DNA from 3 places in the Colwellia sp. Bg11-12 genome. Region 2 is predicted to be linked to each of the others. Evidence: riboswitches for the same ligand, from Rfam matches in the RefSeq annotation. Region 2 holds a riboswitch; each other region holds the start of a gene.

The links. A riboswitch is a leader RNA that binds a small molecule or an ion and turns the genes downstream of it on or off. The one in region 2 is predicted to bind cyclic di-GMP.
Region 1: linked by a shared signal. The riboswitch ahead of H4J39_RS17290 (DUF3718 domain-containing protein) and the one ahead of H4J39_RS09870 (hypothetical protein) in region 2 are both predicted to bind cyclic di-GMP.
Region 3: linked by a shared signal. The riboswitch ahead of H4J39_RS06410 (GGDEF domain-containing protein) and the one ahead of H4J39_RS09870 (hypothetical protein) in region 2 are both predicted to bind cyclic di-GMP.

What each region holds. Positions count from the first base shown of each region.
Region 1 is NZ_JACGUZ010000081.1:12,588-21,096, forward strand. Features, by position in the region: gene H4J39_RS17260 (carboxyl transferase domain-containing protein) at 1-1,051, shown strand, start outside; gene H4J39_RS17265 (enoyl-CoA hydratase/isomerase family protein) at 1,063-1,887, shown strand; gene H4J39_RS17270 (acetyl/propionyl/methylcrotonyl-CoA carboxylase subunit alpha) at 1,922-3,946, shown strand; gene H4J39_RS17275 (hydroxymethylglutaryl-CoA lyase) at 3,946-4,866, shown strand; gene H4J39_RS17280 (CoA transferase subunit A) at 4,932-5,639, shown strand; gene H4J39_RS17285 (3-oxoacid CoA-transferase subunit B) at 5,661-6,317, shown strand; cyclic di-GMP riboswitch class I at 6,566-6,667, shown strand; gene H4J39_RS17290 (DUF3718 domain-containing protein) at 6,731-7,090, shown strand; gene H4J39_RS17295 (patatin-like phospholipase family protein) at 7,291-8,442, shown strand; gene H4J39_RS17300 (monovalent cation:proton antiporter family protein) at 8,475-8,509, opposite strand, start outside.
Region 2 is NZ_JACGUZ010000071.1:205,639-214,147, forward strand. Features, by position in the region: gene H4J39_RS09860 (xanthine dehydrogenase family protein molybdopterin-binding subunit) at 1-269, shown strand, start outside; gene H4J39_RS09865 (EAL domain-containing protein) at 556-2,112, shown strand; cyclic di-GMP riboswitch class I at 2,373-2,452, shown strand; gene H4J39_RS09870 (hypothetical protein) at 2,746-3,567, shown strand; gene H4J39_RS19165 (hypothetical protein) at 3,595-3,720, shown strand; gene H4J39_RS09875 (EAL and HDOD domain-containing protein) at 3,798-5,030, shown strand; gene H4J39_RS09880 (hypothetical protein) at 5,190-5,390, opposite strand; tRNA gene H4J39_RS09885 (tRNA-Ile) at 5,799-5,875, opposite strand; gene H4J39_RS09890 (choice-of-anchor B family protein) at 6,040-8,509, opposite strand, start outside.
Region 3 is NZ_JACGUZ010000059.1:96,947-105,455, reverse strand. Features, by position in the region: gene H4J39_RS06420 (hypothetical protein) at 1-257, opposite strand, end outside; gene H4J39_RS06415 (hypothetical protein) at 290-2,122, opposite strand; cyclic di-GMP riboswitch class I at 2,269-2,351, shown strand; gene H4J39_RS06410 (GGDEF domain-containing protein) at 2,573-3,574, shown strand; gene H4J39_RS06405 (cytochrome c) at 3,748-4,047, shown strand; gene recQ (DNA helicase RecQ) at 4,117-5,928, opposite strand; gene H4J39_RS06395 (thioesterase family protein) at 6,093-6,560, shown strand; gene rarD (EamA family transporter RarD) at 6,718-7,641, shown strand; gene H4J39_RS06385 (YfiR/HmsC family protein) at 7,734-8,509, opposite strand, start outside.

The DNA of each region.
Region 1 (8,509 bases), on a different contig from region 2:
CTCATGTACTGCAGGTGGTGCTTATGTACCAGCAATGGCAGACGAGTCGATAATCGTTAAAGAACAAGGTACCATATTTTTAGCGGGTCCTCCGCTGGTAAAAGCCGCAACGGGTGAAGTTGTTAGCGCTGAAGACTTAGGTGGCGCTGATATACATTGTCGCACCTCTGGGGTCGCCGACCATTATGCACAAAATGACCACCATGCTTTAGAAATTGCCCGCAATGTTGTGGGTAATTTAAATCGTGTTAAACCCGTCACAATGAATATTCAGCCTATTGTTGAACCGGCTTACGACGCACAAGAAATATATGGCGTTGTACCCAAAGATGCTCGCCAGCCATTCGATATTCGTGAAATTATCGCACGTGTTGTCGATGGCAGTAATTTTGATGAATTTAAAGCCCTTTATGGTACAACCTTAGTGTGTGGCTTTGCTCGTATTTTTGGCTACCCCGTTGGTATAATCGCGAATAACGGTATTCTTTTTGGCGAATCTGCACAAAAAGGCGCTCACTTTATTGAGTTATGTGCACAACGAAAAATCCCTTTAGTTTTCTTACAAAACATAACCGGATTTATGGTTGGAAAGCAATATGAAGCCGGTGGTATTGCTAAACATGGCGCAAAAATGGTGACTGCCGTTGCAACCGCACAAGTCCCAAAATTTACCGTATTAATTGGTGGTAGTTTTGGCGCGGGTAACTATGGTATGTGTGGCCGTGCTTACGATCCTCGTTTCTTATTTATGTGGCCCAATGCCCGTATTTCTGTGATGGGCGGCGAACAAGCAGCTGGCGTTTTGGCTCAAGTTAAGCGCGATCAAAAAGACAAATTAGGTGAGCAATGGAGCGAGCAAGAAGAAGCCGACTTCAAACAACCGATTATTGATACTTATGAGCACCAAGGTCACCCTTATTATGCCTCAGCCCGTTTATGGGATGATGGTATTATTGACCCTGCTGATACTCGCCAAATATTAGGTCTCGCCCTTTCCGCATCATTGAACAAACCTATTGAGGATACCAAGTTTGGTATCTTTAGAATGTAGGGCTGAGAACTATGACACCATTACCAGATATCAATTCGGGTCACGTATTACTTAACGTAGACCGTTATGGGGTAGCAACAGTTACTTTAAATAACCCTGATAAACACAATGCCTTTGATGACAAAATTATTGCCCAATTAACAGTGATTTTTATGAATATAGCCACACGTGACGATATTCATGTGATGATTTTGGCATCAACGGGCAAAAGCTTTTCTGCAGGCGCTGACCTAGGTTGGATGAAACGCATGGCTAGCTATTCTTATGAAGAAAACTTAAGCGATGCAAATGCACTTGCTCAGATGTTACGAGCGCTAAATTTTCTGCCACAAACAACCATTGCCCAAATTCAAGGTGCTGCTTTTGGCGGCGCGGTAGGTCTAGCGAGTTGTTGTGACATTGTTATTGCCAGCAACAAAGCCAGCTTTTGTCTTAGTGAAGTTAAATTGGGTTTAATTCCAGCAACGATTAGCCCTTATGTTGTTAATGCGATTGGCCAAAAAGCGAGTCGTCGATACTTTCAAACCGCAGAACGCTTTTTTGCTGACAAAGCGCAACAGTTAGGTTTAGTTGATGAAATAGTGAGTGTAGACGAATTAGAAAACACAGTAAACAATATGGTGACTACCGTATTAAGTAATGGCCCGCAAGCCGTTCGTCAAGCAAAGCAACTTGCCTTGGATGTGGCTTATCAAGACATTAATTTTGAATTACTTAGCATGACCAGTGAACGTATCGCGTCAATTCGCGTTTCAGATGAAGGCCAAGAAGGCTTAACTGCTTTTTTTGAAAAACGACCAGCAAGCTGGCTAAAAGAACCGACGAGTGAAGGATAAAAACATGTCTCCATTAACACCTAAAACAGCTAAAATGTTTACAAAAATTCTTATTGCCAACCGTGGTGAAATCGCCTGTCGTGTAATCAAAACAGCCCGCAGAATGGGTATTTTAACCGTTGCTGTATATTCTGACGCCGACGCCGACTCGCTTCATGTCAACATGGCTGATGAAGCTATTTATCTAGGCCCTTCGCCTTCTCGTGAAAGCTACTTATTATCTGAAAAAGTGATTGATGCAGCAAAGCGTACAGGCGCTCAAGCGATTCATCCAGGTTATGGTTTTCTCTCAGAAAATGCTGATTTTTGTCGCCGTTGTAGTGATGAAAACATTGTTTTTATTGGTCCTCCTGTTGCTGCCATTGAAGCGATGGGGTCAAAATCAGCCGCTAAAAACATCATGGAAAAAGCCAATGTGCCTTTAGTACCTGGCTATCATGGCGACGACCAATCGGAAGCTGTTATTAAAAAAGCGGCCGACGATATGGGATATCCTGTTTTATTAAAAGCGACCGCCGGTGGTGGTGGTAAAGGCATGCGTCAAGTGTGGAGCGAAGCTGAATTTAGTGAAGGATTTTCTGCCGCTAAGCGAGAAGCAATGTCGTCCTTTGGTGATGACAGAATGCTGGTTGAAAAGTATCTAACACAGCCTCGCCATGTTGAAATCCAAGTTTTTTGTGATAACCATGAACATGCTGTTTATTTATTTGAACGTGATTGTTCAGTGCAACGCCGTCATCAAAAAGTTATTGAAGAAGCGCCAGCTTTCAAAATGAGTGAAGCATTGCGCAAAGCCATGGGTGAATCAGCGATAAAGTCTGCCCAAGCTATCGGTTATCAAGGCGCGGGCACGGTCGAATTTTTACTCGACGTTGACGGTTCATTCTACTTTATGGAAATGAATACCCGCTTACAAGTTGAACATCCGGTGACTGAAATGATCACCGGCCAAGACTTAGTAGAATGGCAGCTCAGAGTTGCTGCTGGTGAAGTTTTGCCAAAAACTCAAGAGCAGTTAGTGATTAATGGTCATTCTTTTGAAGCGCGTATTTACGCTGAAGACCCAAATAATGATTTCTTACCGGCTACGGGTACACTAGACTTTTTACAACCACCAGCAGAAAGCGCGCATGTTCGTGTTGATACGGGGGTTCGTCAAGGAGATGAAGTAAGTGTCTTTTACGATCCGATGATCGCCAAACTGATTGTCTGGGATGAGAATCGTGAAAAAGCATTACAACGTTTAACAAAAGCTTTATCGGAATACCGTATTAAAGGTGTAACGACCAATATTGATTTTCTTTATAACTTAGCGACGTCAAAACCGTTTATAAATGAAGAAATAGATACCAGTTTCATTGAAAAATATGACAGTGAAATATTTCACGATAACGAGCAATCCTTAGCTGACGAATTACCCATGGCAGCGCTTTATTTAGTACTTTCATTGGCTGAACAAGCGAAAATAAAAGCGGCGACAACCACGGATCCTTTTTCTCCTTGGAATAATACCTCGGCATGGCGCTCTAACGAAGCACATAATCACCAAGTAGTACTTGCCCATAACGACATTGAATACCCTGTTACCGTTGAACAAAAGCGTCAAGGTGATCGAAGTTATTATTTAATTTCTGTCAGTGGTCGCACCGTTGATTGCCAAGGTAGAATTGAAGGCGATACATTGCATGTAAGTATTGATGGCTATCGCAGCCAAGCCACCATCGCCCATAATATCTCGAGCTCAGGTGACCAAATAAGTTTATATCGTCAAAACGGTGTTTTTAACTTTATTAACATTAAGCCTGATTGCGGCGACAATAATGCTGATGATAATCATGGCGGCCTATTAGCACCCATGAACGGTACTATGGTCAGCGTGTTAGTGAACGCCGGTGATAAAGTCGCTAAAGACCAACCATTGATGATCATGGAAGCGATGAAAATGGAGCACACCATTAGAGCCCCTGAAGACGGTACCATTGATACCTTATTTTACGCCGAAGGTGACATGGTTGATGGCGGCAGTGAGTTACTTGCTTTTACGCCAGAGGAAGTATAATGAGTTCTTTTGCTAATAATGAATTACCTAAACAAGTAAAAATCGTTGAAGTTGGCCCACGTGACGGCTTACAAAATGAAAAACAACAGATTAGCGCAGAAGATAAAATAGCCTTGATAAATTTGCTCAGCGAAGCCGGAGTCAATTACATTGAAAGTGGCAGCTTTGTTTCACCGAAATGGGTGCCACAAATGGCAACATCGAGTGATGTTTTCAATGGTATAGCGCGAAAAAAAGGTGTCACTTACGCAGCTCTCACTCCTAATATGAAAGGCTTTGAAGCTGCTGTTGCGGTAAATGCTAATGAAGTTGCCATATTTGGTGCCGCTTCTGAAGCCTTTAGCCAGAAAAATATTAACTGTTCTATTGCCGAAAGTCTCGAACGGTTTGAACCGATAATGACCGCAGCAAAACAAGCGAATATACCAGTACGTGGCTATGTGTCTTGTGTGGTTGGCTGTCCCTATGAAGGTGAAGTTGATCCACAGAAAGTCGCTGAAGTTGCTGAAAAACTTTACAAGATGGGCTGTTACGAAATATCGCTTGGCGATACTGTTGGTGTCGGTACTCCGATGAGCGTACAGAAGATGCTGCAAGCGGTAAGTGCCCGTGTACCAAAAGCTAAGCTAGCTGTTCATTTTCATGATACTTATGGTCAGGCGTTAACTAACATTTACACTGCTTTACAAAATGGCATTGCTGTTATTGACAGTGCCATTGCGGGTTCAGGTGGTTGCCCTTATGCTAAAGGCGCTTCTGGTAATGTTGCTACTGAAGATGTTGTTTATTTATTGAATGGTTTGAATATTGATACGGGTATCAATTTAGATAAATTAGTACGTGCTGGTTGGTTTATCAGTGATAAATTAGGTAAAACACCTTCATCTAAAGTGTCTAATGCGTACCGCGCACAAGCATAAATATAATAAAAAATAGCAGTGTATTATAAATACACCGCAGATATCAATTTAATGAGGATTGAATAATGGCCGGATTTGACAAAGTAGTATCAAGCTACGAAGAAGCGATGGCAGGACTTGAAGACGGTATGACTGTTATTTCAGGTGGCTTTGGTTTATGTGGTATTCCAGAGAACCTAATTAGTGAAATAAAACGTAAAGGTACTAAAGCGTTAACACTTGTTTCAAATAATTGTGGTGTTGACGATTTTGGTTTAGGTGTATTACTACAAGACCGTCAAATCAAAAAAATCGTTGCTTCTTATGTGGGTGAAAACGCTGAGTTTGAACGCCAAATGATGAATGGAGAATTAGAAGTAGAACTGACACCACAAGGCACACTCGCTGAAAAAATGCGAGCCGGTGGTGCTGGTATACCCGCTTTCTTTACAGCAACAGGTTACGGAACGCCCGTAGCAGAAGGTAAAGAAGAGCGTGAAATTGAGGGAAGAATGTATATCCTTGAACCTGCCATTAAAGGCGACTTTGCTATTATTAAAGCATGGAAAGCTGACCGTTACGGTAACTTGGTTTATAGAAAAACAGCACGAAACTTTAATCCCATGGCAGCAACAGCAGGTAAAATTACCGTTGTTGAAGTTGAAGAAATTGTTGAACCTGGTGAGTTAGACCCCGACCAAATTCATACCCCAGGTATTTACGTTGATCGCCTTATTCTAGGGTCATTTGAGAAACGCATTGAACAACGCACTGTTCGTATTGCTCAGTCATAAAATAATTTTGGAGGTTTAATCATGGCTTTATCAAGAGAACAACTAGCACAACGCGTAGCACAAGAATTACAAGACGGATATTACGTTAATTTAGGTATCGGCATTCCAACACTCGTTGCTAACTTCATTCCAGCAGGAATAGAAGTTATGTTGCAGTCTGAAAATGGCTTACTCGGCATGGGACAATTTCCCACTGAAGATGAGATTGACGCCGACTTAATTAATGCAGGTAAACAAACAGTCACTATGGCAAAAGGCGCTTCTGTCTTTGATAGCGCAGAGTCTTTTGCAATGATCCGTGGTGGTCATGTCGACTTGACCGTACTTGGCGCTTTTGAAGTTGATGTAAACGGTAACATCGCTTCGTATATGATCCCCGGTAAACTCATAAAAGGCATGGGCGGCGCAATGGATTTAGTTGCTGGTGCTGATAACATTATTGTTACCATGACCCATGCATCAAAGCATGGCGTGTCAAAATTACTCTCTAACTGTACTTTGCCATTAACCGGTAAAGGTTGCATTAAAAGAGTACTGACTGATTTAGCTTTTATTGAAATTAAAGACGGTAAATTCCATTTATTAGAGCGCGCGCCAGGTGTAAGTGTTGAAGAAATTATAAAACTCACTGAAGGTGAATTAATTGTACCCAATAATGTCCCTGAAATGAAATTTTAACAATTAAACACCACCTGTTTACCAGAAAAAAACAAAGAAGAGAGATGACTCTCTTTTTTGTTACAAATTTTCACCTCTGCTAAAAATCGCCATAATTTATAAACAATAGATACTTTTTAATTAAGTTCTTGTTTTACTTGTGAAATATAACCATAGAAAACAATTAATTTTAAATAAGTAGTCGCTCACCTTTACAATTTTGCACATTTGTCTTGCATTTAATTACTCAATTAGCAATACTAAAAGAGACAAAGAAAAGGCAAAACACGTGAAATCGTGTTACGCAAAACCACCGGTCTAAGGGATTTATGTTTTTATAATGTAGATCCTATGACAGCGGAGTCACCTCGTTATACAAGGTACATCCCGTGGTTTTTTCCTTTACTAACTAAATTTATTAAAAGGTTACTAAAATGAAAAAATTATTACTAGCTTCTACCATCACTATTTTAACACTGACGTCTGTTGTATCGGCGCCGAAAGCACAAGCATCTAACATTGCACAAAGTATTTGTCAGTATGTTGCTGCGGACGACAAAAAACGCATGCGTACATTTTTAAAAACGAATAGATTAAAAATTCGTAGTATCTTTAAAGGTATTGAGTGTAATGGACAGAATCTGTTGGCGTTTGCATCGTCTCAGGGTTCAGTTAAAACAGGTTCTTTGATGATTTCAAAATTACCAAAGAAAGTTGTCTCAGCTAACTTAACTATTTTGCAAGCCGGATCGCAACCATTGATAGACGCAGCTAACGAACGTGTTAGCAGCTAAACTTATTCTTTAGTAGACGTTATTTGTTAAACCAAGTGTACAGTTTTACTAGATAATAATTCTATGTCATTTAAAAAACCTGCTTCTGCAGGTTTTTTTTTCACCTATTTTCTTCCAAACCTATTTTTCACTCACTAAGCCCTAGCACAGCGCTATGAAACTGATTAAACTATACTCATATTAATAAAATTGCGATTTACATGTTAACCAAGAGAAATTATAAAGACAGTAAGAATGCTTTAATACTTACTGGTGGTGGGGCCCGAGCGGCTTATCAAGTAGGCGTACTTTCTGCAATATCCAAATTTGTTCCAAGAAATCATGGTATCCCCTTTCCTATTATATGTGGTACTTCTGCTGGTGCCATCAATACCACAGCATTGGCATGTTACTCGTCATGCTTTCATCTTGGGGTAAAGAAGCTTGAATGGGTCTGGAAAAACATTAATACCAGTAGAGTTTATCATAGCGACGGTATCAGAGTTTTTTCTCATTTAGCTAAAGGTATGCTCGCTAGTTTCCAAGCTGATTATGCGAATAAAAGTGCGCGTAGTTTACTAAACAATGCGCCACTTCGTGACATGCTAAATATGGTTGTTGACTTTAAGCGCATCGACGCCAATATTATACGCGGTTACTTATCAGCGGTTTCTATTACTGCATCAAGCTATAGTAATGGGGATTCAATCAGTTTTTATCAATCAGAAGAGTCTATTTCGCCATGGTTTAGGGCTAAACGTCGTGGTGAGCCTTGTCAAATTAACAGTGAGCACTTAATGGCCTCTGCTGCTATCCCATTGGTATTTCCTTCGATAAAAATTCGCCAAGAGCATTATGGTGATGGCTCTATACATCAGCTTTCCCCCTTAAGTCCAGCCATACATTTAGGTGGAGAAAACCTATTTATTATTGGTGTTGATCAACCTAAAGCCCCACTTCATAGTAAAGTAAACAACCCTCATCCACCAACAACATCGACTGTGGCTGGTCATTTACTTGATACTATTTTTTCAGATACGTTGCACAGTGACATAGAACGCTTAGAGCGAATTAACGAAACAATAAAGCTTATACCGCCAGAAGTGAGAAAAGAAAAAGATGGCTTAAAACCTATATCGTCTTTTCTGATTAATCCAAGTCATGACTTTAACGCTATCGCCGTAGATTATTTTTCAGACTTACCACTGTCTATACGTTTATTATTACGCAGCGTAGGCATTTCTAATGACTCAGAGTCGAGTATTGTGAGTTATTTATTATTTGAAAAAAACTATTGCCGCCAATTAATTAAGTTAGGTTTTGAAGATGCTATGGAGCAAGAAACGGCGATTCGAAAATTTTTGTCACTATAAAGAGTGCTCGTTATATTTGCTTAAAAGTCACCTTAGCCACCTTCTTGCACAAATCGTTCAACTCGCT
Region 2 (8,509 bases):
TCTGGGGAACGAGCTTAGCATTACATGAGCAAAGTCCAATAGAAAATGGTCAGGTGAGTAATACTAATTTACATACGTACTCACCATTGCGTATGAATGATATGCCTGAGTTGGATATTGAATTTGTAGAAAGTGATGAGTTTCCTGTTGGTTTGGGGGAGCCTGGAGTGATAGCGATAGCGCCAGCCATCGCCAATGCTATTTTTCAAATAACAGGGGTTAGAGTGAGAGACCTTCCTATTAACGCTGAAGCATTAAAAGGTGCTTAAGGCATCGTTTATACAGTAATAGGCGATAAGTAAACTAACCCTTATTCGTTGATTTATTAAAACCCTTTGTGTCGTTAACTACGCACCAAGGGTTTTTTTATGGAAGGTCAATAGAGGTTAAGCGAGTCACAGCAGACTATTGCACTATAAAGGTTTTATTTCTCAGCGAGATTACAGAGTAGTTACATGCATAATATTAAACTCTCGCGTTTTGATAAAAAGTAACCTATAACTAAATATTAAATCTTTATTATCATTATGTTATAAATTTTTTGAGGTTGATTAAATGCAAAGAATGGGTTCAATGACAAAGTATTTGGCATTTTTATCTGGTGTGCTATTTAGTTTAATGATCATATTTTTCATATATTCCTACATATTAAAAAGTCAGCTTTTGGAACAGGGAGAAAATATACTTGCCGATTTAGTGAATACCACAGAGCAAGGATATAGTGTTTTAGCATCATTAAATAACAAAGGTTTTTCTAACTGCTCTAATGAAAATTTATTGGCGATGCGAAAATCTCAATTTGAATCGAACGATATTAAAGATATTGGTTTCCTTAACAATGATTTATTAACCTGTACAACGGGTATTGGTCTTTTAGCTAAACCTATAAAAGAAACTTCACCTAATTTGATACTCGACGGGCATAAGTTTTGGTTTAATCATAAATTGATAACCTTTGATAGAACGCTTCAAGGTATTGTTATACGTAAGGATAATTACAATATAGTCGCGTCGTTCCAAGGTATTTTATATGAACACAGAAAATTTAATGAGTATGAGTTATTAGCTGTTAAGGGTGATGAAATAACACACCTTTTTGGAAAACCAGATCTTTATCAACAAAAAGCAAAAATGGGTAAGCCTTATTTTAGTACGGGATTGTTATCACACTCTTTAGAATTATGTGGCCCTAAAGGGATAATATGTGTGGTTATTCAACAGAAAAACTTTTCAGAATTTCAAGTCGGCCCTGTTTTATTAATTTTAATGTTTATATCTTTAGTCTCAGGCGTTGCTACTTTGCATGCGTATCAATGGATGTACAGTTACATCTATAGTACGAAAAGAAGAATAAAACTAGGCTTGTCTTTTAAGGGCATTAAACCTCATTATCAGCCTATAATTGAACTAAAAACAGGTAAAGTTATGGGGTGTGAGCTACTTGCTCGATTTGAAGATCATATTGGTCCTCTTTACCCTGACCAATTTATTTCTGTCGTTAGTGAGTTAGACATGTCTTGGCTCATGACGGAACATCTTATTTTACAAGCAATAGATGACTTTAAAGAGATTAAAGTGATTGATAAGCCATTTTACCTCTCCATTAATGTTTTTCCAAAAGATATTAATAATGGCAATATTCTTAAAGGTGTTGAGCTGTTAAAAAATATAACGCCTAACCTGCAAATTTGCTTTGAGGTAACAGAAGATGAAGAGTTACATTATAGTAAGGTAGGAGATACATTAGAAAAGCTTTCAAAAAGCCACATAAAAATATCTATCGATGACTTCGGTACAGGTTACTCTAATTTATCTCAGTTAAAGTTGTTAGATATTGATACATTGAAAGTAGATAAGTCATTTATTGATGAAGTGGAAACAGGTTCTATTCGGTCGACATTAATCCCTAATATTGTTTCGATAGCAGAAAAATTAGAGGCAACTATTATTGCTGAAGGCATTGAAAATAGATTACAAGTTGACGAATTATTGAAAATGGATATTGAACTTGGACAAGGTTGGTATTACGCAAAAGCTTTACCCCTTAATGAGTTTAAAGAGTATTTGCTCAGTAATAGTGATTACAAGTTTACTGATAGCATAGGATCATGAGCTAAATTTGGCACAAACAGTGAAGTTTCACTGTGACCTTTTTCGATTGATCCATGTACTATCCATCTATAAAAGTTTGAAGAAAGACAATTTATTTTCCAATGCCTATTGATGAAGCCTCAGTAAATACTGAGGTAACAATTTTTTATTTTTTAAAAAAAGAAACTTTAGGTTCATTGTTAGTTCTTGTTATCTATTACTTTTATTTCTCGTCATTTCTTGTTGTGATTTATTGTAATTTCATGTCTAATGCAAACATAACAAGTTAATAGCAAACTGATCGTGAGATCAGGACGCAAAGCCACCAGTCTACTGCAGATTAGATAGTGGGGCTACCAAGGTTATTACGTATATTCATTCTCTACTATACGTTTCTCGGGAGGACCTTCTCTCGGCGTCCTAACTTTCTTCTATTCGCTTTTCTTGTTTATTCAAATTTACGTGTAAATCATAAATGGATTTCTATTTTTTTATACTAAAGCACTTAGCGTATTTACTTTTTTATCAACGCTTTAGCTCAAAGCAAACTTATTTATAAAGACGTTTGCTTTAGTTAAAACAATATAATAAAGAAGTATCTCGGCCTTACAGAAGTAACAAAGCTAGCTAAGTCAAAATATAAGGATGCTTACAGTGTATTTAACTATTTCAGTACTGGTTGTTCTCTCTTTGTTATTAGGTGTATTAGTTGAATTTATGAAAAGCATAAAAGAGAGAAAGTGGGTCGACAAGAACAAAAAATACGTGAAGTTACAACAGATTGTAACGCGTGGACAGCGATTACTTCAGGGCTGTATGTCATTATCTTTAACCGCAGTCAGTTCGATAGTTTGCTTAGAAAGAAATTTAACGGCGCTAAATGCATTAATAAAGATAAAGCGTACGGAAAATCGTCTTGAGGCTAAAGCTGAAATAGAAAGTAAACTGCTCCATTTTCGCCAACTCCCTCCAGCGGAAGATAATTTTTATGCGCTGCTATCCATACCTCATAACGAAACAGAATTGCGGGCGATACTAAATCACAGCATGATGTTAATGATGACTTTAAAAGCAGATCAATTTAAAGGGTATGTGAATGTTGCCGATGTACAAGAAGAATTGGATCAGCTCGACATATTAACAACACGTTTAAAATCTTCGATTTTTCATATTCAAGCGAGACAAGCCTTAGATAATAAAATGTATCACGAAAGTGGTGTCTTAAATGAAAACTCACTCGCTTTATTAACAAACATAAAATCTACAGATGAGGCGATAATAAGTTTAATAAACGAAAAAATTGATGTCATAAAACTTTTCAACGAAGGTGTGGCTGGGGTTGTTGAGGCGAAGAACCATGATTTTCACGATAAATTTAAAAAACAGAGTGAAGGGCAGGAAAATAATGTGCTTAGTGACGGTTTAGATGATTTTATCTGGCAAGGTCGTAAAAAACCTTCTAAAACAACCAGCTAAAATCTTATTGTCATAAAATGATTTAGTATGTTATTTGACGCAGTTAAAATTGATACCGCTTTAGGTGATATGAAAGTTAATAAAAAAGGTGATTTTGGGTTAATAGATAGATTATTACCCGATCTATTTATTATTAATTTAAAATTTAAATAATAGTAGATGACTAAAAATGAAATGTTTTTTTATCTTCGCTTCGCTCAAATTCCTGACGGATTAGGAGAATAATAATTATGAAAGTATATACCGCAAGACAAGCCATATTGAACCGAAAAGAAAATGTTGTAGCATATGAGTTGTTATATCGAGGCGGGCCTGAAAATTTCTTTCCATCAATTAATCCCCATAAAGCAACGTCAAAATTAATTATGAGAACTCATCTTAATCAAGGGTTAGGATTAATAACTGATAATAAACCCGCCTTAATTAACTTCCCTGAAGAGTCTATTTTAAATGGGTTACCTTTAATTTTACCGCCAAAGCAAGTCGTGATAGAAATACTTGAGACCGTTTCCCCTTCTGATGAAGTTTATCAAGTATGCAAAGATTTATATCACCAAGGTTACCATTTAGCCTTAGATGATTTTGTTTATAAGCCTGAATGGAATCGTTTTTTCAATTTAATGAAACTGATCAAGTTTGATATTCAAGCTACGCCACTTGATAAAATATCCCCGTTAATTAAGAAGCTAAAAGCGAGAAAGAATCTTAAGATTCTTGCCGAAAAAGTTGAGACTAAAGAAGAATTTTTACAAGCAAAAAAATTAGGTTTTAATTTTTTTCAAGGATATTACTTCTGTCGACCTGAAATGTCAGAAAGTAATGAAATAGATAGCCACCAACCCATTTTGTTAAGTTTGATTCAAGAGTGTCTGAGAACAACATTGAATATTAAACGTATCACCAGTTATTTTGAGCGAGATGTAGGGCTTTCCTTTAAGTTATTTAAATTTATTAATTCTGGCATCTTACCGATAAGCCAAGAGATAACATCGATTAAAAGCGCATTAATATATTTAGGCGAAGCCCAAACTAAGAAATTAATTCTACTTTTAGCTGCTGGGTCGTTAGCTAAAAAAAAGCCAAAAGAATTAACACGACTCGCTATTATTAGAGCAAGATTTTGTGAATTAATCGCAGAGAAAACGATACCTGAACATACAGAGGCTAGTTTTCTGGTTGGGTTGTTTTCTTTGTTAGATGCAATGCTAGATGCACCACTTGATAAAATAGTGAATAGCTTATCGTTACCTGCTGAGGTAGTCGCAGCACTAACAAGCGATAAACCCTCTACGTTAAAATATATTCTTAGCACGGTTAGCTATTATGAAAAAGGCAGTTGGTATAACACCAAAAGAAATGCTCAAAGGATTAATGTTGATTATGAAGAATTAGCTGATTACTATCAAAATGCATTGGTGTGGGCACGTAAATATAATGACGATCCTGTGACAGATTTTGAATAAACCGGTTTTGAATAAAGTATATGATACTTTATGTCTCTTCTTCGATAGAAATAACCGTCACTATTGCCGTTAAACGGTTAATTTTGGTCATCCATAATCCTTCCCTCCTAAGGTACCGCTTAGATACAATAATGGGCCTTAAATAATTATTTTTAATCATTAATTTATTTTATAGACTGCTTCAACACCGTAATAAATGTCAGTGCCCGCTTTATCATGCACAATACGTTGCTCTTGATAGGTACCGGTAGCATTATTTTCCCAAATGAGCACACCTAATAAAACAGCGGCAGTAAACGACTCCCCGTGAAATATATAATAATGGGCATCAATTGTTACGCCTGCTATTAAAATAGGCATCACCGGAAAGACATTTTAGAGGTATTCAACCACCATAAGCTGTGAAGACTCGTTTCCCAAATAAAAGTTGTTACACTTGTCATGTTAATTCACTTAGTGAGTTGGCATGTTGTTTTTTACAATCAATTGCCCTTTGGGAGTCAGAGACAGTTAGCTTCATTTGCGCAGGAAATGCCCTTGATATGTTTGTTTATGTGGTGTTATTTATTGATGAGGCAAAAGCTAACCATGGGCTATACCCGAAGTGTTTGAACGTTAAATAATAATGTTGTGCTGGTGTTACTCAGAGAGTTACTAAAAAGGCTGGCTATTGCAAATTGTTAATGGATCGTCTTCGACACTAAAATTGATAGTACCATTGGTTTTAATAAAGTTTTGGATTTTTTTGGACTTGATTGGAAGAAAAAGTGGTGGCCCCTCCCTGACTTGAACAGGGGACCTGTCGATTATGAGTCGAATGCTCTAACCAACTGAGCTAAGGGGCCATCTTTTTATCCGCTTTAAATTGAGACTTCAACTTAAAGCGGCGTGAAGTATAAGCATTTTTTATTTTGTTGTCACTAGCGTATTTTTAAAAAATGCTAAATTTTACATTGTTCGCTTAATTGTTAGGCAATATGGGTGATTTTATATCACCATTGCCTAGATACTATTTATTGATAATGACTTTTCTCTTGGTTAATAAAGATAATGAAAGGATTGTTAACCATAATATTGAGCCACCGCTACTTTTTGTATTGGGGGTTGGTGTTACTACAACGGGGGCGACTACTGAAACAATAACACTTCCTGTACTTGATGCCCCTCTGAAATCAGTAGCGGTAAGTTTAAATGTTAACGAGGCTGAAGTATTTGGGGCTGTAAAGCTGGCCGACAACATATCAGCGTTAGTTATTGATACCGCTGAGCCTGCTGTTTGCTCCCATAAGTAGGTCATACTGTCGCTTTCTGCATCTACGGCTTGAGCCGTTAACGTTACACCTTGGTTAGTATTTACTTCAAAATTTTCTCTTAGAGTAACTACAGGTGCTGTATTTTGATCATCATCAGCAATCGTGAATATAATTTCTGCATTGCCACCTAATCGGCTATTATCGATGCTTGATAAGGTTAAGGTGAACGTTTCATCTTCTTCTTCTTCAATATCATCAATAATCGTTAGTATGATTTCTTTAGTATCACTTTCACCTTCGCCCCAAGATACTTGCCCCGATGCATCAATAATATCGCTACCAATAATCGCTTGTCCTGAAGTGAGTTGATATTGGAATGATATACTGCCCGATGTGCTACCCATTCGGTTAACGTTTACGGTGTATTCCTCAACATTCTCTGCAATTGTTTGCTCGTCGAATTCAAAGCTTCCCGTTCCTTTGTCTATTAACCCAGTAATATTGATGGTGTTGTAACTGTTTGAGCCAAGTGTTGCACCATTAGTTGGATTATATAAACGTATAAAGAAAGACTCTGACAATTCGGTATTTGTTAGGTCATCTGCAATATCAATACTTATTGTTTTATCCGCATTGTCGTTTGCAGCCCAAGTGAGTGTGTTGTTTTCTATATCAAAGTCGGTACCTTTTTTGGCGCTACCTTGAATAACTTGGTAACTTACCGCAGTACTTTCTGTAATGTTTGAACCATTACGTTGCACAATGAGGTTCAGTGTTGTTCCTTGAGCGGTTTGCGTGCTTTTACTGGTAAAGCTGAACATTCCTTTCGTTGAAGCTTTAGCGTTATCTTTTAGTACATACAGACCACTGTTAATATCGCTAACAAGAATATTTCCTGACGGTAAAAATGGATACACGCCCCATGCACCATTAAAGCTCGCTGAGTTACTCGGTGTGAAAGTATCAAAGAACCCAACTTCAGTAGGCGTTGTAGGATCCGTAATGTCTAAAATGGTTAAGCCACGTTCGTAGTTAGACATATAGTATCTATTACCTCGAACAAAACCGTTATGATCAATCGCTTGTGTAGGACCGGTCCATTGGCCAACCTGTGTTGGGTTCGTTAGGTCCCCAATTGAAAATATTCTAACGGTGGTGTTTAATCCACCACGAAATTCATCAAATTCATCATGTAATAAAATGAACTGCTTATCTTCAGTGCCCCAACCAGAATGTACATATTTATTGTTCGGAGCTACGTCGTTATATTCAGCCGCACCTAACTGGGTTGAGTTATTTGGATCGGTGATATTCCATAACTTCATGACGTCTTCATTAAAATCAATGAAAACAGTACAACTACCAGATGTTAAACCACAATCATTAACTGAACGTTGATCATCTATAACAAGAGAAGCCCCATCATGGGTGTAGCCATTACCAAAATTGTTAGCAGTAACGTTGACTAATGTTTTTGGGTTTTCTAATGAATAGCTTTGGAAAGCTCCACCCCTACTGTTTGTGCCAATAAGTTGCAGTGAAGCTGTTTGATCTGGAAGCGTTATATTAAGGGTATGATCAACATTAGTGATATAAACATTATGGGCTCTACTGACCACTTTATTCTTTTCAACTAAGGTTATTGAATGAGGAAGATTGTTAAGGTCAATAATAGTCACATAATCTGTTGGACCATTACGAACACCTTCGGTTGTAACATAAGCATAGGCTTGCCATAAATTGATAGTTTCATCAAAGTATTGGTAAACTTTTACATCTCTCCATTGAGATGTTACACCTGCAATAGTTCCTACTTCTACAGGAGTCATGGGGGCTGTTACATCAACTACAACGACACCATTTGTTACACCCATAATAGCAAATTCATTACCCGTATTTAAATCTACATGTCCCCAAATGTCGTTGCCTTCAACAGGATCACTCGACATTGCAGTTAATGGGAGATGAGCGAGCAAATCAATGTTATTACAGTCAAAAATATCAGCTTTGCCATTAACACAAGGTTCATTTGCTTGGCTTTCACTGAGTTGATAATAACTTGCAAGTTTTTGTTTTAAATCTTTATCATTAGCAAAGGCTTTACCATCAGCAATAACGCGAAAACCGTTACTACGAAGCTCATCAACCATTTCAATTGGAATATTATGTAAAGTGGTCACATTTGACTGAGGGCTTTGCGATTGGTAATGATCAAATTGATTATAG
Region 3 (8,509 bases), on a different contig from region 2:
ATAAGCGGTGTAATGATCTCAATCGTTTCGAGCTCGAGTATTTCATTTTCTTTAATTATTTGTAATCGATTTTTCACAAAGCCCTCATGTCGCTTAGCGATAAGTGCCATTGAGTCCATGTAAAGCTTATTTTCTTTTTGTGTGCTATAGAATTCTTTTTTCGCATTAGATAATGCTCGTTGTAATCCTTCCGCCCGAAAATAAAAATAAACACTCAAAGCAATGAAAAGCACTGCTATGGATAATACAAAAATCATATAAAACCTATTAATATAAAAACAATATTCTATTACGCTTTAGTGGTTTCACTTAAACGTGACAAAAAGATATAAGGATCAATATCTTGAGCAGTTGGCAAGCCGTAAGCATAACCAATTTTCACCGAATAATCTCCCAAATTGGCGAAGAATCTTACCTTAATTGCCTCAGCTAGACCATGTAATTTAGCGGCTATTTCACTTTCTGTTTGATGAGGCCCTAAGAGTAGATATTCACCATCGTTAATAGTGCCTGCTTCATCAAATTCACCTTTTGATTCATTAAGTAAAGTCGCTAATGTTTTCGAAACCTCAAGCATAATTTTGTCATTAAAGTGAAAGGATAACTCTTGCCAATTGATCACTGACAAATAACCAACCGCGAGTGGATAATCATATTTTCTCGCCATCTTATAGTTTAGCTGATAGTTTCTTTTGGTTTGAGAGGGAGTGACTAAATAAAATATTGGTTGTTCAACTTCATCATAGACCTGTTTCGACCGCAATGTTCTTTGTCTTAACCAAAAATAAGCCAACGTAATCAGCAAGATAAAAACTATAAAACTTAAAAGATATATTATCTCTTTTTGAGCGATATACTTTGCACTAAACTGACTGTGTAATTTACTTTTTTCAGTCAAATTGAGCATTAATTTTAGACTTTTGTTATTTGCACTCAACATTTGAGGAGTATTAATAGCTAATGATGGCTGGGACTTTTTTTGAAAATGTTGGAGGAGCTCAAGATAATTTTTGTGCAGTTCTAAGGCATTTTTATAATCGCCATTTTGCTGGTACATATCACTAAGTAAAAGTAACAATTTACTCTGTTTTATTGATAACTTTACATTTTTAGCCATTAATTCAGCTAATTGAAGATAATGTTGATATAAAGCGTTATTGTCTAAATGATTTGCAGTCTCAGCCAATAAGATTAATGAAGTTAAATAAGGTTTATTTAAGCTTTTTTCATTAAATGTAGCGCTTGCCGATAACAGCCAGTTGTGTGAATCTTGAAACTCTCTTTGTTTAAGTAATACCTCTGCCAAGCCTAACTTAGCATAGGCAACACGAATTGGAGCGTTTTTATTTTCACTACTTTTTTGCGCTTCCCAATAAGCATTATAGGCATCATCAAGTAAATTTAACTGAAAATAAGCACGCCCTAAATGTAGGTAAGTTTGATCAATATTTGCCAGTTTATCTAAATCAAATTTTAGCGTTAATAATTTATTTTGCATGGTAAGTGCAGTTTGATAATCTCCTAAATAATAGTGCGCTGTTGCCAATATCTCTAACAAGCAAAGGTGATCCCTATATTGAGGATTCACTGATATTAACACCTCAACTTGATTAAGATCATTCATCGCTAAATCATTTTCACTTTGCAAAGCATAGCTAACCGCTCGATAACTGAGTGCAACCAATCGATATTTCAAAACATCAGAGGACTCTGCCATTAAAATTACCCTTGTGGCAAAATCTTGTGTTTGCGCATATTTTTCCTGTAAATAATAACCATGGGCAACTTTAAGGAGTAAATTGAATTTTATCGAATGACTAAGTCCTTGCAAAGAGAGCCCGTCCTGTGCAAATTGCAAAGCATCAGCATCTTCGCCTTTATTATTAGCAACATCGGCAAGTAAAATAAAGATTTTACCACGGGTTTGCGTCGTATAATTTTCTCGGGATCCAAGAATATTTATTGATAGGGTAATTATTTCTTCATACGGAAGGTTTTCAGATTCTTGTAAAAAATACCGTTCGACATCTTTAATATTTTGTTCAATCTTTAGAGTATCACTAGCAAAACAAAATGAAGTAACCATAAAAAAGCAAAGAATCACCAGCAATTTATAAAACATTATTAGCTAAAATCCTTGATTTAATGAGTAGTTATCAACTATAAATTTATCTTTTATTTATAGGTTTAAGTTAAAGTTCAACGAATATTCATAATAAAGGTTTACAAGCATAGTTCAACGCTTATAATGAAATTCGAGTTTCTAAAACTCGAAAAGGGCAAATCTAGTGAAAGCTAGAGACGCAAAGTTACCGGTCTAAGGGGAAACCTAAGATAGCGGAACTGCCAAATTTAGATATAGTGGGGGCTTGTCTATTCTTGAACAGTTTGCTTTCGGTATACTTTGCGCGCCTTCCTCCCTTTTTCTACCACTCAATATCTAGATACTAAATAACAAGTGTTAATAAAAGCTCTATTTTTTTCAATAAAAAATATATCTGGCACTTTACTTGTTTTTACTAGAAGATAGGCTAACAAAATTTTACTTGGGTGCTTATATTGAGATGGAACGATGAAATATCATGATTCCATAAAACAAGCTGAACAAAAAATGAATATGGCTGTAAAACAATTACAGCGGTGGTATTTGCCTGTCAGCCCTATTAATTATGCAGTAAGCTACGAATATATTAATAAGAAAAATATTCCACTTAATACAACCATTGAAAATCAACTTACCTCAGGTAAGAAACTCGATAATTTCTTTATTGAAGAAAACTACCGTCAATACATTTTAGGTCAGAGTAACTTCAGAGACGAAATTATTGATGAACTAGAAGAGGTTGTTACTCATGTTGAGAAAAATAGCCAAAAGTCATCTTTAAGTATTAATAAACTTATTACCAACCTAGATAATAATATAGATCACTTACAATCTTCTGATAAACAAACAGCAATTTCTGCAGCAAATAGTATACGCCATGCATCTCAGGCATTTAAACTACACCAACAAAAGTTTGCTGAGCATATTTCATTGACTTGTGAAAAGACACGTGCATTACAAGTTGAATTGAAAGAAGCACGTAAAGAGATTTATATGGATCCCCTGACAGGGCTTTATAATCGTAAAGCTATGTCTAAACATTTAGACTTATGGTTAACAGAAGATCCAAACCGACAGATTGCAGCGATTTTAGTCAATGTAAATCAACTGTCAGAAATTAATACACAATTTGGTCATTTAATTAGCGATGTTCTATTGTCAAAAATAGCCAGTAAAGTTAATAGCTATGTTGATGACAGCGGATTGCCGATTCGTTCTGGCGAAGATGAGTTTTTAATACTCTTACCTGATGTTGATAAAGCAAGCGCAAGAGAAATCGCTGATAAAATATCACAGGGCGTTGAGAAACTTCGTTTTGTGAGTAGTAAATCGGGAATTAGATTACCTCGAATGACTTTATCAATTGGCGTGGAAATATTTAATATCGCTGAAAATGCCAACAATATTTTAAAGAAAGCTCGACGCTTGCTCCCTGATTACCCCCTTGACAATAACGCATTAATTTTTTAATAATTTACGAATAAGTCGATTCAGACTTTAGCTAATAAAAGTTTATTCTGGTTTGTAAATCAAAGAATTATGCATTGCTATTACTTAGCTTAAGAAAGTCAACGACAGCCATCCTCTTTTCTCATATACTGAAGCAAGTATAAAAATCCTAACGACTAAGAGAGAAATAAGTTATGAAAAAAATTACTTTAGCTGTTGCAGCTACTTTAATGATGGCATCTCCTGTTTTTGCTGGTGATGTTGCTGCTGGTAAAGCAAAAACTGGTATGTGTGCCGCTTGTCATGGCGTTGCAGGTATCTCTGCAGTTCCAATGTACCCAAATCTTGCTGGACAAAAAGAAGCTTATACGGTGAGCCAATTAAAGGCTTTTAAAGCTGGAACACGTAAAAATGCGATAATGGGACCTATGGCTATGGGTTTAAGTGATGAAGATATCGCAAATATTGCGGCTTATTACGCTAGTTTAAAGTAAACTTAATAATTATTGTTTAACCTCGTTCATCAATAATTATATAAAAAACGCTCAATTGAGCGTTTTTTTTTATGCATTATGCTGTTGAATAACTTGTAAAAAATCATGACCATAACGGGCAAGTTTAGTATCACCAATACCATTAATATTTAGCATTTGCTGTGATGTTTTTGGCTTTACGCGCGCAAGCTCTGATAACGTTGCATCATTGAAAACAATGAATGGCGCAATATCTTCCGCATCTGCAATCGTTTTACGCAAACTTCTTAATTTAACAAATAACACACGGTCATAACGTTTATCGGTTTTATCTTGTTGCCAGTAACTCGCTTTTTGTAACCTGGGCGAAGCTAACATTAAGGGTTCCTCACCTTTCAACACTGAACGCGATGCTTGTGTTAAGCATAATGCAGATTGTTGGGATATATCTTGTTGTAAAAACCCTAAATGAATCAATTGCCTAATAATGGCAAACCAATATCCAGGTGTTTTACTTTTACCAATCGCAAAAGTTGATACTTTTTCATGTTCTAGCTGTCTAACCTTTTCGGTTAATTCCCCTCTGAGTACTTGTACAACATGTTCAATGTTACCCTGCTGCTGAATACGAAAAACACATGATAGTACTTTTTGCGCCGCTTCCGTGGCGTCAAATTGAGTCGGTGGATCTAAGCAAATATCACAATTTCCACACTTCTTTGTGGTAAATTCTGCAAAATAATTGAGCACGACTTGTCGACGACAAGTTTGCGCTTCAATAAAGCCTTTCAACGCTTGAAAACGCTGTTGCTCGACATTGACCCTTTCTTCATTATCACCATCGGCTATATATTTGGTAATACGTTCTACATCTTTTTCATCATACAAAAATAACGCTTCTGCCGCTAAGCCGTCTCGTCCAGCACGGCCAATCTCTTGATAATATGACTCTAAAGTTCTTGGCGGTTCAAAATGGATCACAAAGCGAATGTTTGACTTATTGATACCCAATCCAAAAGCTACGGTGGCGATAACCACTTGAATATTGTCTTTAGCAAAACCATCTTGGACAATATTACGCATTTCTGTTTCCATACCAGCATGATAAGCAGAGCAATTTATACCTGCACTTGCTAACATTTTAGATAACTTTTCTACTTGCCAGCGACTACTACAATACACAATACCGCAATCATCACCGCGCTTTTGAATGTAACGTAAGACCTGATGATCTCCTTTATATTTATCAGCAAGCGTAAAACGAATGTTAGGTCTATCAAAGCTATCAAGGTGAATGTAAGGGTCATTTAACGCAAGCTGGAGTAGAATATCTCTGCGGGTAGTAACATCAGCAGTCGCTGTTAATGCCATAACAGGTACCGATGGGAAGCGTTGTTTTATTGTATGGAGTTGTGTGTAGGCTGGGCGAAAGTCATGTCCCCATTGCGAAATACAATGCGCTTCATCAATCGCAAACAAGCTTATCTGCATATTAGCTAAGCCTTGCATAAAATAATAATTTTTTAAGCGTTCCGGTGCAATGTATAACAGCTTAATTTCACCAAGAGATAGACGCTGAAAAATATCATTGATTGTTTCTTGATCTAAACTCGAGTTCACAAAAGCCGCTGAAATACCTTGTCGAGTTAAACCATCAACTTGGTCTTTCATTAAGGCAATTAGGGGTGAAACAACAATCGTTATTCCAGGTAATAAAACAGCAGGCAGTTGATAGCACATTGATTTTCCGCCGCCTGTTGGCATAAGTACTAAACTATCTCGCCCCTGAAATAGTTGCTGAATAATTTCTAATTGCCCGCTTCGAAACGTTTGATATCCGAAATTATGCTTTAAAGCATCTTCAAGCTGAGATTGTGAGACTGTAGAGAGAGCTTTTTGCAACGGAATAAACTTTATTAAAACATAATTATTGTTATTTTACCCCAGCCACAAAAAAGTCGAGAGCACTATTTTAGTATTTCTTGAATGCTTAGAAAGATCAATGCTAAGCTCAAATAAAGACATCAGACCAGTTATACAACAAAACCGATTAAATTAGGATCATTATGACGGATAATTTACAACAAAAACAATTGATTGAACAACTTACTCATTTTTGGTCAAACAATCTTCCCTTCAATACGCTATTGGGGCTTCAGGTCAGTAAGTTTGATTGTAAAACTTCGGAAATTCGTTTTTTATGGCAAGATAAATTAATGGGTAACCCATTACAAAAAACGTTACATGGCGGTGTAACTGCATCAGCCCTAGATTTTGCAGGTGGTGTTGTCGTTGCCGCAAACATGATCGAGCAGCTTGAGCACAAAACACCCGCGGCTATCCAGCAAAGTTTAAGTTGCTTAGGCACAATAGATCTTCGAACCGACTATTTGCGACCGGGTCGCGGTGAGGAGTTTATTGCAACAGCCCATATCATTCGAAGTGGGAATAAAGTCGCCGTTGCTCGTATGGAATTACATAATGAAAAAGGTGACCACATTGCTTTTGGTACAGGAACTTACTTAGTGGGGTAAATCCCTCTAAAAATAAAGTTCAAGGTACTATAAGTCGTGTTTATTAACCATTGTGTTAATAAAAGTGGCTTGAGTATAGTGCAAGTAAACAGCTGAATTTAAAATCATTGTGCTATAATTCGACTCCTTATTTTTGATGCTAAAATTTACTTAAACAATGACTGTAACTGATAACAAAGACCGTAATGGTGTAATTAACGCGATTAGTGCTTATCTGCTTTGGGGTTTAGCACCCATCTATTTCAAATTAATTTCTATGATTAGCTCTGATGAAATCATGGTTCATCGTATTATTTGGTCAAGCCTACTGTTATTTTTAATTGTTATCATCAGTAAGAGATCTCGCGTACTACTCGACACACTCAAACAACCAAAGTTATTGGCGAAACTTGCTTTATCGGCTTCCTTTTTATTAGTAAATTGGTTTTTATTTATTTGGGCAATAAATAATGATCATCTACTTGATGCCAGTTTAGGTTATTTTATTAACCCTTTATTTAGTGTTGCTCTCGGTGTGATCTTTTTAGGGGAGCGTTTACGAAAAATGCAGAAGTTTGCCGTTATGCTTGCGTTATGTGGGGTCTTAATTCAATTGGTTGCTTTAGGTTCATTACCCGTTATTTCATTAGCACTGGCGGGAACATTTGGTATTTACGGTTTGTTGCGTAAAAAAATGCACCTCGATTCTTTTGTTGGTTTATTAATTGAATCAAGTCTGATGTTACCTCTAGCACTTATTTATTGGTGGTTGTTTGTTGATAGTAGTACGGCTAATATGCTTGAAAATAGCTTGAATTTAAACATGTTATTAATCGCTGCAGGTATTGTTACCACCGCCCCTTTACTGTGTTTTACCGCGGCAGCAAAAAGATTAACATTATCAACACTGGGATTTTTTCAATACATCGGCCCCAGTATTATGTTTTTTTTAGCGACTTTTTATTATCAAGAAGCATTACAACCCGCTAAATTATTTACCTTTGCAGCCATTTGGTTAGCGCTCGTTATTTATAGTTTTGACTCATTAAGATCAAGAAATGAGAAGCGTAAATTAGCGTTAAATAACCAGCTAAAAAACTAATGTTATCTGTAGGGTGATAACAACTGTACTGTAGATAATATTCAAAGGTGCTAGTGCTACCTTCAAAGTTTTCGTCTAGGGTTAGCTCAGTGCTAAGCCTTCAGTTTCATTGGTAGGGTAATATGAAAATTTGAACCCTGTTCAAGTTTACTGTCTATTTTTATATTGCCTTGAAGTTTTTGACAAACAATATTATAAACAATGTTCATACCTAAACCCGTACCACCCGAATTTCTTTTAGTGGTGAAAAAAGGTTCGAAAATATTATCTAAAACATGTTGGCTCATGCCATGACCATTATCTTTAAATAGAATCACGACCTTGTTATCTTCTGTTTTCGATAGGTTAATAGCTATATTACCCAATTCCTTGCTTTCAAAAGCATGCTTTAAAGCATTGGTCACTAAATTGGTGAGTACTTGTGCTAAAGCACCAGGAATAGTGGTGATGACCAATTCACTTTCACCACTGTATTGATAACTCACCCTAAAGCGTTTCATCTCTGCAGATAACGTCGACATAACTTCTTCAATGTAACTCACTAAATCTATCTCTCGTTCTTCGCCAACCATTTGATCGGCAGCCACTTGCTTAAAGTTATTCAGTAATTCAATAACACGTTCTAAAGCATTAGTATTTAAGTTGGAGGATTTTTCCATACCATTGAAATAACTTTCCATTGCGGTACGGGTTAAATTACCTGTTTCAAAATTTTCGCGAATTTTTTGAGTGCTTTCTAAAGCAGAACTTGTCGATGTTACCGCGATACCAAGCGGGGTATTTATTTCATGAGCTACGCCAGCCGTTAACGTGCCTAACGACGCCATTTTTTCAGATTGGACTAATTGCTGCTGCATATTTTGTAAGT